2 linked regions of the Natronosporangium hydrolyticum genome follow. The protein of the gene in region 1 binds, or shares a complex with, the protein of each later gene. Links are inferred from orthologs where the notes say so. Each region holds a gene or a part of one and is shown on either strand. Other genes may lie near its edges.

Region 1 (4,508 bases):
GGCGGCCCCCGGTATCGGCCCGACTACCGCCCAGCCGTTTGCGTATACGGCGCTGGTCCGCACCATTGGAACTTCCCGCGTACCCCCTGACGGAGGTTCCCCCGTGCTGGAGAAGTTCCTGCGCCGTGGGCGCAGCAACCCTGGTACCGACCGCGACCACCAACCCAACCCCGGCGCCGCCACCGGCGGCGCCCAGCACCGGGACCGGATCGACGTGATCCGGCACCGCAGTCGTAGCGCCATCGCGACCGCGAGCAACCACGGCCGCCAATTCGTCGACAACGTCCGAGAGCAGGTCCGCCGGCTCACCCCGGTAGCCGCCGATCACGGCCGGCGGCTACTGAACACCGCCACCGCCACCCGCCGCAGCCAGGCGCTGGTGGCGGTCGCGGCGGTACTCATGCTCGCCGCTGGCGGAGCACTCACCGCCCAAGCCTCGGTCTTCGACCGGAGCCCCGCGACCAGCGAGGCGAGCGAACTCCCGGAGTCGGACGGAGCGGACGACCCGCTCGCCGAGCGGGAACAGGACACTGAACGCGGCGACCGCGGTGACCGCTCCGGCTCCGAGTCCGGCCGGGACCGGGAGGACTCGGGCGAAGCCCGCGGGGCGGCCCCCGACGAGTCGCCCTCCCCGGAGCCGGAGCCGGAGCCGGAGCCGGAGCCGGAGCCAACCGAGTCGGAATCCGAGCCAGAGCCAGAGCCGGAGCCCTCGGAGACCACCGAGGAGCAGCCCGACTGGGTCCATCCGATGCCAGACGGCCGCACCACGTCCTGCTTCGGGCAGCGTTGGGGCACGCTGCACGCCGGTGTCGACCTCGCCTACCCGAACGGTGGTCCGATCCACGCGGCGGGCGCCGGCACGGTTACCCACGCTGGCTGGGTCTTCGGCGGCTACGGCATCTCGGTCGTAATCGACCATCAGGACGGGCACTTCACGCACTACGCCCACGCCTCCGAGACCCGAGTCTCGGTCGGTGACACCGTCGAGCCTGGCGAGGTCATCGCGCTGGAAGGGTCCACAGGCGACTCCACCGGCCCGCACCTGCACTTCGAGGTGCATCAGGGCATGTGGAACCAGGTGGAGCCCACCCAGTGGATGAGCAACCGAGGCGTGAACATCGACGGCTGCTGAGCCACCTACCCCGACCCCCGACCCCCGCCCGGTGGACCCCCGCCCGGGCGGGGGTCGATCGGGCGGGTCAGACCTTTTCGATCGGGGCGTGCCGCAGCACCAGCCAGAGCACCTGGTCCCCGAAGTCGATCTGGGCCTGGGCCCGGGCACCGGCTCCCTGCACCGCCAGCACCCGCCCCAACCCGTACCGCTGATGATTGATCCGGTCACCGGCCTCGACTGACGGCACCGACGGTAGGTCGGCTGCGGTGGTGAGGCCCGCGCCCGAGACCCCGAGCTGTTCGGCCAGGCGCGCCGCCTTCGCCGACCCGGGACGCTCCCCCGTCCGCTCCGCCCGCCCACCGACGCCGCCCCACGAGGTGACCGCGTCGGCGGTCCGCTCCCAACGGACCAGCTCCGGCGGCAACTCCTCCAGAAACCGAGAGGCGGGGTTGTACTGCGGCTGGCCCCAGGCCGACCGGGTCACCGCCCGGGTGAGGTAGAGCCGCTGTTGGGCCCGGGTCACCCCGACGTAGGCCAGCCGCCGCTCCTCCTCCAGCTCCCGTTGGTCCGACAGCGACCGCAGGTGCGGGAAGACCCCCTCCTCCAGCCCGGTCAGGAAGACCACCGGGAACTCCAGGCCCTTCGCGGTGTGCAGCGTCATCAGGGTGACCACCCCGCTCTGCTCCGGGTCTGCGGGGTCGGGAAGCTGATCCGCGTCGGCGACCAGCGCCACCTGCTCCAGGAAACCGGCGAGCGTCGGCGGCTGCGCCTCCGCCAGGCTCTCGGCCCGCTCCGTGTACTCGCGGGCCACGCTGACCAACTCTTGGAGGTTCTCCAACCGGCCGGCGTCCTGCGGGTCGGTGCTCTCCTCCAGGGTGGCGAGGTAGCCGCTGCGGTGCAGCGCCGCCTCCAGCACCCCCTCCGGGCCGCCCTCGTCGGCGAGCCCGGCGAGCTCGTCCAGCAGCCCCACGAAGTCGCGGCAGGCGTTCGCCGCCCGGCTGGCGATGCCTGGCGCCTCAGCGGCGCGGCGCAGGGCGGCGCCGAAGGAGATTCGCTCCCGGGAGGCGAGCGCCTCGACGCAGGCCTGAGCGCGGTCGCCGATCCCCCGCCGGGGGGTGTTGAGGATCCGCCGGACGCTCACGGTGTCGTCGAGGTTCGCCACCGCGCGCAGGTACGCCAGTGCGTCGCGAACCTCCCGACGCTCGTAGAAGCGCACCCCACCGACGACCTTGTACGGCAGCCCCAGCCGGATGAACACCTCTTCGAAGACCCGGGACTGGGAGTTCGTCCGGTAGAAGATGGCCACCTCGCTGAAGCGGGCTTCCCCCGCGTCGGCGAGCCGGTCCACCTCCCGGGCGATCCAGTCGGCCTCGGCGTGCTCCGAGTCGGCGACGTATCCGACGATCCGCTCGCCCGTACCCTGGTCGCTCCAGAGCCGCTTCGGCTTCCGCCCGGAGTTGCGGTCGATCACCGCGTTGGCGGCGTTGAGGATGGTCTGCGTGGAGCGGTAGTTCTGCTCCAGCAGGATCGTCCGGGCCTCGGGGTAGTCGCGCTCGAACTCCAGGATATTGCGGATGGTCGCGCCCCGGAACGCGTAGATCGACTGGTCGGCGTCGCCGACGACGCACAGCTCGGCCGGCGGTGGTTCCGCCCCGCTCGCGCCGACCAGCTCCTTGATCAGCATGTACTGGGCGTGGTTGGTGTCTTGATACTCGTCGACCAGGACATGCCGGAACCGACGCCGGTACTTCTCCGCCACCGCCGGCTTGGCCTGTAGCAGGTGCACGGTCGTCATGATCAGATCGTCGAAGTCGAGGGCGTGGGCCTCCCGCAGCCGCCGCTGGTAAAGCTCGTACGCCTCGGCAAGCGCCCGCTGCTGCGGCCCTTTGGCGTCGGCGGCGAAGTCCGCCGGGTCGATGAGTTCATTTTTCAGGTTGCTCACCTGCGCCGCGAGCGCCCGGGCGGGGTAGCGCTTGGGGTCGAGGTCGAGCTCGCGCGTGACCAGCTGCATCAGCCGCCGGGAGTCGTCCGCGTCGTAGATCGAGAAGCTCGACTTCAGCCCGGCGTGCTCATGCTCGGCTCGCAGGATGCGGACACACGCGGAGTGGAAGGTCGACACCCACATCAGCCGCGCCCGGCCACCGACCAGTGCGGCGACCCGCTCCTTCATCTCGCCGGCGGCTTTGTTGGTGAAGGTAATGGCGATGATCTCGCCAGGGTGGACATCCCGCGCGGCCAGCAGGTAGGCGATCCGGTGGGTGAGCACCCGGGTCTTGCCGGAGCCGGCCCCGGCGACGATCAGCAGCGGCGAGCCGGCGTGAGTGACCGCCTCGCCCTGCGGCCCGTTCAGGCCGGCGAGCAGCGCGCCGGGGTCACGGCTGGGCGCTGGGCGCGCCGGGGCGGCCGGCGCATCGAAGAGTGAAGTCTCAGAGAGTCCGCGCATCGCTTGGCGAGTCTATGCCTCGGCTACGACGCCACCGGTAGCTGGTCACCGCCGTTCCCGCCGGCCGTAACTGCGCATCTCAGATAGTGGCGAAGTCGTTGCGCTGGCCGGCCGGTGTGGCATACTCAGAGCCATGACTGGGCAGAAGTTCTACTTTTTTTACGGCTCCGGGAGTCCGGCAGCCGTAGGTAGCGCCTAGTCAACACGACCTACGAAAGCCCCGGGCTCCCGAGCCCGGGGCTTTCGGCGCTCCGGGGCGGGGACCGAACCGACCAGCCAAGGAGCGACATGATGAGCACCACCACGGCCCCTAGTCAGCCCACCGCCAGCTCTCCCGACGCCGAGATCGCGGACCTGCGAGCCCGCATCGACGAGATCGACTCCGCGCTGGTCGATTTGTGGCGAGAACGAGCGGCCCTCTCCCAGCGGGTCGGCGCGGCCCGGGTCGCCGCCGGCGGCACCCGGTTGGTGCTCGCCCGGGAGCGGGAGATCCTCGACCGTTTCCACCGCGACCTGGGCCCGGTCGGCACCCAGCTGGGTCTGCTGGTGCTGCGGGCCGGCCGCGGACCGCTATAACCAGCCGCTAGACCAGCCGGCGGTCCGCCGCCCACCGGGACAATTCGTACCGGTTGGACATCTGCAGCTTGCGCAGGACGTTCGAAACATGCGTCTCGACCGTCTTGATCGAGATGAAGAGCTCCTTGGCGATCTCCTTGTACGCGTACCCGCGGGCCAGCAGCCGGAGCACCTCGCGTTCCCGGGTGGTCAGCTGGTCCAGCTCCGGGTCGGCCACCGGGGCGTCGGGACGGGCGGCGAACGCATCCAGCACGAAGCCGGCCAGCCGTGGGCTGAAGACCGCGTCGCCGTCGGCTACCCGCCGGATCGCCGCCGCCAACTCCTGCGACGAGATGCTCTTCGTGACGTAGCCGCGGGCGCCCGCCCGGATCAGCC
Region 2 (4,082 bases), 2.4 Mb from region 1 along the record:
TCGTCATGGAGGGCGAGCCCGGCATCAACGCCTTCGCCGCCGGGTGGTCGCCGTCGGACGCGGCGGTGGCGGTCACCCGGGGGGCGCTGGAGCAGCTCAACCGGGACGAGCTTCAGGGCGTCATCGGCCACGAGTTCAGCCACGTCGTCAACGGCGACATGCGGCTCAACATCCGGCTGATGGGGCTGCTCTTCGGCATCCTGGTGCTGGCCTTCGTCGGCCGGATCCTGCTGCACGTGCGCGGCGGCCAGCGCAACCCGGTGCCGCTGATCGGCCTGGCGATGCTCGCGGTGGGGTTCATCGGCCTGTTCATCGGCCGGATCATCAAGGCTGCGGTCTCCCGGCAGCGGGAGTATCTGGCCGACGCCTCGGCGGTGCAGTTCACCCGGCAGACCGCCGGGCTGACCGGCGCACTGAAAAAGATCGCCGGGATTCCCGCCGGTTCGAACCTGCGCAACGCCAAGTCCGAGGACGTCAGCCACATGCTCTTCGGCTCCGGCAAAGGGCTATCTGGCATGCTCGCCACCCACCCGCCGATCCTGAAACGCATCCAGGCGCTCGACCCCACCATCACCGAGCAGGAGCTGGCCCAGCTCCGGCAGCGGTACGCCCAGGCCCCGCCCTCCGGGGCACAGGAAGACCGGGCGATGGGCCTGACCGGCGGCGGCAGCCTGCCCCCGGCCGAGAGCACGATGAAGACCGCGCCCCAGGCGGTGTCGGCGTCGGTCGGCACGCCCACCGAAAACTCCTACGCGCAGGCCGGCACCATCCTGCAACAGATCCCGGCCGAGTTCCTGACCCAGGCGCACGACTCGGCCCAGGTCGTGCCACTCGTCTTCGGCCTGCTGATGTCGAGCCAGCACGAGGTCCGGGTCAACCAGCACTCGGCGCTGGTCGCCCGGCACGGCCAGCAGCTCGCCGACGCGGCGTGGCAGGCCGGCAGCTCGCTGACGTCGCTGCACCCGATGCTGCGGCTGCCGCTGGCCCAGGTGGCCTTCCCGGCGCTGCGGCACCGTAACCCGCAGGAGCAGCAGGTCATTACCGGCAGCGTGGAAGCGCTGATCCAGGCCGACGGGCGGCTCAGCGTCTCCGAGTACTGCCTCTCCCGGCTGCTCCACGAGGAGCTCTACGAGGCGGCGCACCGGCAGCCGTCCTGGGGGCGGCGGCGCTACTCGCTCTCGGCCAGCCGCACCGGATCGGCGACCATGCTCGCAACCCTCGCCCAGGCCGGCCACGAAGATCCGGCAGCCGCGCAGCGGGCATTCCAGGCCGGGGCGGAGCGGCTATTTCCGGGTCAGCGGCTCCCCTACGCCCCGCCCCAGGAGGGCGTGCGGTCGCTCGAGTCGGTGTGGCCGGCGCTCGACGGGCTCAACCCCGCCGACAAGGAGCTCCTGGTGCAGGCGATGGTCGACGTGGTGAGCCACGACGGCGCACTCACCGTCGCCGAGGCGGAGCTGCTGCGCACCATCTGCGCCATGCTCCACTGCCCCCTCCCCCCGATGATCACCTCGCTGAGTGAGCGCCCCCGCCCGGTCAGCCCCGACCAGGCATAGCGGCCGGCCACCGAGCCGAGGTCAGGCCGCGGCGTCCATCGCCCGCAGCTCCTTCTTCAGCTCGGCGATCTCGTCCCGGATCCGGGCCGCCACCTCGAACTGCAGCTCCCGGGCGGCTGCGAGCATCTGCTCGTTGAGTTCCTGCATCAGCTTCGCCAACTCCGCGCGAGCCATGCCCTCGGTCTCGGCCACCACCGCCCGATGTCGAGACCGGGTCTCCGGCACCGGACCCTTACCCCGGGAAACCTGACGGCCACCACCGCCGACCACCGCGCCGCCCGGACCGTGCCCGGCGAGCGCGCCCTCGGTGTCCTCGGCCTCCCGGTAGATGTCATCGAGGATGTCGTGGATCTTCTTCCGTAGCGGCTCCGGCGACCGGCCGTGCGCTTCGTTATACGCCACCTGTTTGATCCGACGCCGGTCGGTCTCCTCGATCGCCGCCGCCATCGACGGGGTGACCGTGTCGGCGTACATGTGGACCTGGCCGGAGACGTTACGGGCGGCCCGACCAATGGTCTGGATCAAGGACCGGCCGCTGCGGAGGAAGCCTTCCTTGTCGGCGTCCAGGATCGACACTAGCGACACCTCGGGCAGATCCAGCCCCTCGCGGAGCAGGTTGATCCCGACCAGCACGTCATATTCGCCCTGCCGCAGCTCGCGCAGCAGCTCCACCCGCCGCAGGGTGTCCACCTCGGAGTGCAGATAACGCACCCGGATGCCGTGCTCGAGCAGGTAGTCGGTCAGATCCTCGGCCATCTTCTTGGTCAGCGTGGTCACCAGCACCCGCTCGTCGCGGTCGGTGCGCTGCTGAATCTCGTGCATCAGATCGTCGATCTGCCCCTTGGTGGGTTTGACCACCACCTCCGGGTCGACCAGACCGGTCGGCCGGATCACCTGCTCGACCACCTCACCGCCGGACTGCTCCAGCTCCCACGGGCCGGGGGTGGCCGACAGGAAGACCAGCTGCCCCACCCGCTCCAGAAACTCGTCGAATCGCAGCGGCCGGTTGTCTTGAGCGCTGGGCAGCCGGAACCCGTGTTCCACCAGCACCCGCTTGCGGGAGGCGTCACCTTCGAACATGCCGCCGATCTGGGGCACGGTCACATGTGACTCGTCGATGATGGTCAGGAAGTCGTCCGGGAAGTAGTCGAGCAGACAGTACGGCGGCTCGCCGCGCTGCCGGCCGTCGATGTGCAGCGAGTAATTCTCGATGCCGGAGCAGAAGCCGACCTGGCGCATCATCTCGATGTCGTAGCTGGAGCGCATCCGCAGCCGCTGCGCCTCCAGCAACTTGCCGGCCCCCTCCAGCTCGGCCAACCGGTCGGCCAGCTCCGCCTCGATGTCGCGCAGTGCCCGCTCCATCCGCTCCGGGCCGGCGGTGTAGTGGGTGGCCGGGAAGATCAGCAGCTGGTCGGTCTCGCGCACCACCTCGCCGGTGAGCGGATGCAGGTAATAGAGCTTCTCCACCTCGTCGCCGAACATCTCGACCCGGATCGCCAGCTCCTCATAGGCCGGGATGATCTCCAAGGTGTCGCCGCGCACCCGGAACGTGCCCCGCTGGAACGACAGATCGTTGCGCGAATACTGGATGTCGACCAGCCGGCGCAGCAGCGCGTCCCGGTCGGTCTCCTCGCCAGCGGTCAGCCGCACCGCCCGGGCGAGATATTCGGAGGGCGTGCCCAACCCGTAGATGGCCGAGACGGTCGCCACCACCACCACATCCCGGCGGGTCAGCAGCGACATGGTGGTCGAGTGGCGCAGCCGCTCCACCTCCTCGTTGAGCGAGGAGTCCTTCTCGATGTAGGTGTCGGTCTGCGGGATGTAGGCCTCGGGCTGGTAGTAGTCGTAGTAGGAGACGAAATACTCCACCGCATTGTGCGGCAGCAGCTCGCGGAACTCCTTGGCGAGCTGCGCGGCGAGGGTTTTGTTCGGCGCCATCACCAACGTCGGACGCTGCACCCGCTCAATGAGCCAGGCAGCGGTGGCGCTCTTGCCGGTGCCGGTGGCGCCGAGGAGCACCACGTGGCGCTCACCAGCCCGGACCCGTTTCTCCAGGCCGGCGATCGCGTCGGGCTGGTCACCGGCGGGCTGGTAGTCGCTGACCACCTCGAAGTGGCCCTCCAGCCGGGGGATCTGGCTCCCGGGGACGTCGCTGCTCATGGGCTCCACGCTACGCGCTGCCCCCGACATCGCTTCCCAGGTCGGCCGCGGCTCGGCGCGGGTGCGGCGGTCGCCCGATCGAACAACCCGACGGATCCGGATAAATGTACAGTAAAGCCACTATTGTCCGCCCGACCGCAGGAGAGCTCAGATGCCGGCGCCGCTCGCCCAGCCGTACCTGCATGAGTTGGTCACCTGCGTGCAGGCGCCCACGCTCGCCCTCTCGGATCCCGACGGCCAGATCCGGACGGGCGGCGCCGAAGGGCTCTTCCACCGCGACCGGCGGATCCTCTCCGAACTCCTGGTCGACCTCGACGGCCAACCGCCGGTGGCGGTCGGGCACCACCAACCCGACGCCGCGACCGGCCG

What was found.
Region 2: the proteins of pcrA (region 1) and uvrB are in contact, whole or in part, in a crystal structure (PDB 7EGT), measured with the Thermus thermophilus proteins. The link is inferred for Natronosporangium hydrolyticum from one-to-one orthologs. Residues at the interface, in WP_096412145.1 of Thermus thermophilus: His654, Arg656, Phe657, Gln666, Asp668, Glu669, Lys680, Arg681, Leu682, Ser683, Lys685, Tyr686, Ala687; in WP_096411307.1 of Thermus thermophilus: Glu23, Leu25, Arg26, Asp27, Gly28, Glu29, Arg30, Phe31, Arg55, Glu326, Asp327, Phe328, Glu379, Ser382, Gln383, His398, Gly400, Arg401.

Annotation. Positions count from the first base shown.
Region 1 is NZ_CP070499.1:959,587-964,094, reverse strand. The notes cover bases 879-3,891. They hold pcrA (DNA helicase PcrA), read right to left. Parts: upstream 3,558-3,891; coding sequence 1,200-3,557; downstream 879-1,199. Other genes in these bases: JQS43_RS04490 (chorismate mutase), read left to right, coding at 3,846-3,891; JQS43_RS04500 (M23 family metallopeptidase), read left to right, coding at 879-1,132. Also shown: more of JQS43_RS04500, read left to right, coding at 104-878; more of JQS43_RS04490, read left to right, coding at 3,892-4,133; JQS43_RS04485 (LuxR C-terminal-related transcriptional regulator), read right to left, coding at 4,141-4,508. UniProt on the Escherichia coli protein: A helicase with DNA-dependent ATPase activity. Unwinds DNA duplexes with 3'-5' polarity. Translocates on single-stranded DNA with 3'-5' polarity. Initiates unwinding more efficiently from a nicked substrate than double-stranded DNA.
Region 2 is NZ_CP070499.1:3,367,445-3,371,526, forward strand. What follows is about bases 1,145-4,082. They hold uvrB (excinuclease ABC subunit UvrB), read right to left. Parts: upstream 3,714-4,082; coding sequence 1,575-3,713; downstream 1,145-1,574. Other genes in these bases: JQS43_RS14955 (M48 family metallopeptidase), read left to right, coding at 1,145-1,553; JQS43_RS14965 (amylo-alpha-1,6-glucosidase), read left to right, coding at 3,865-4,082. Outside these bases: more of JQS43_RS14955, read left to right, coding at 1-1,144. UniProt on the Escherichia coli protein: The UvrABC repair system catalyzes the recognition and processing of DNA lesions. A damage recognition complex composed of 2 UvrA and 2 UvrB subunits scans DNA for abnormalities.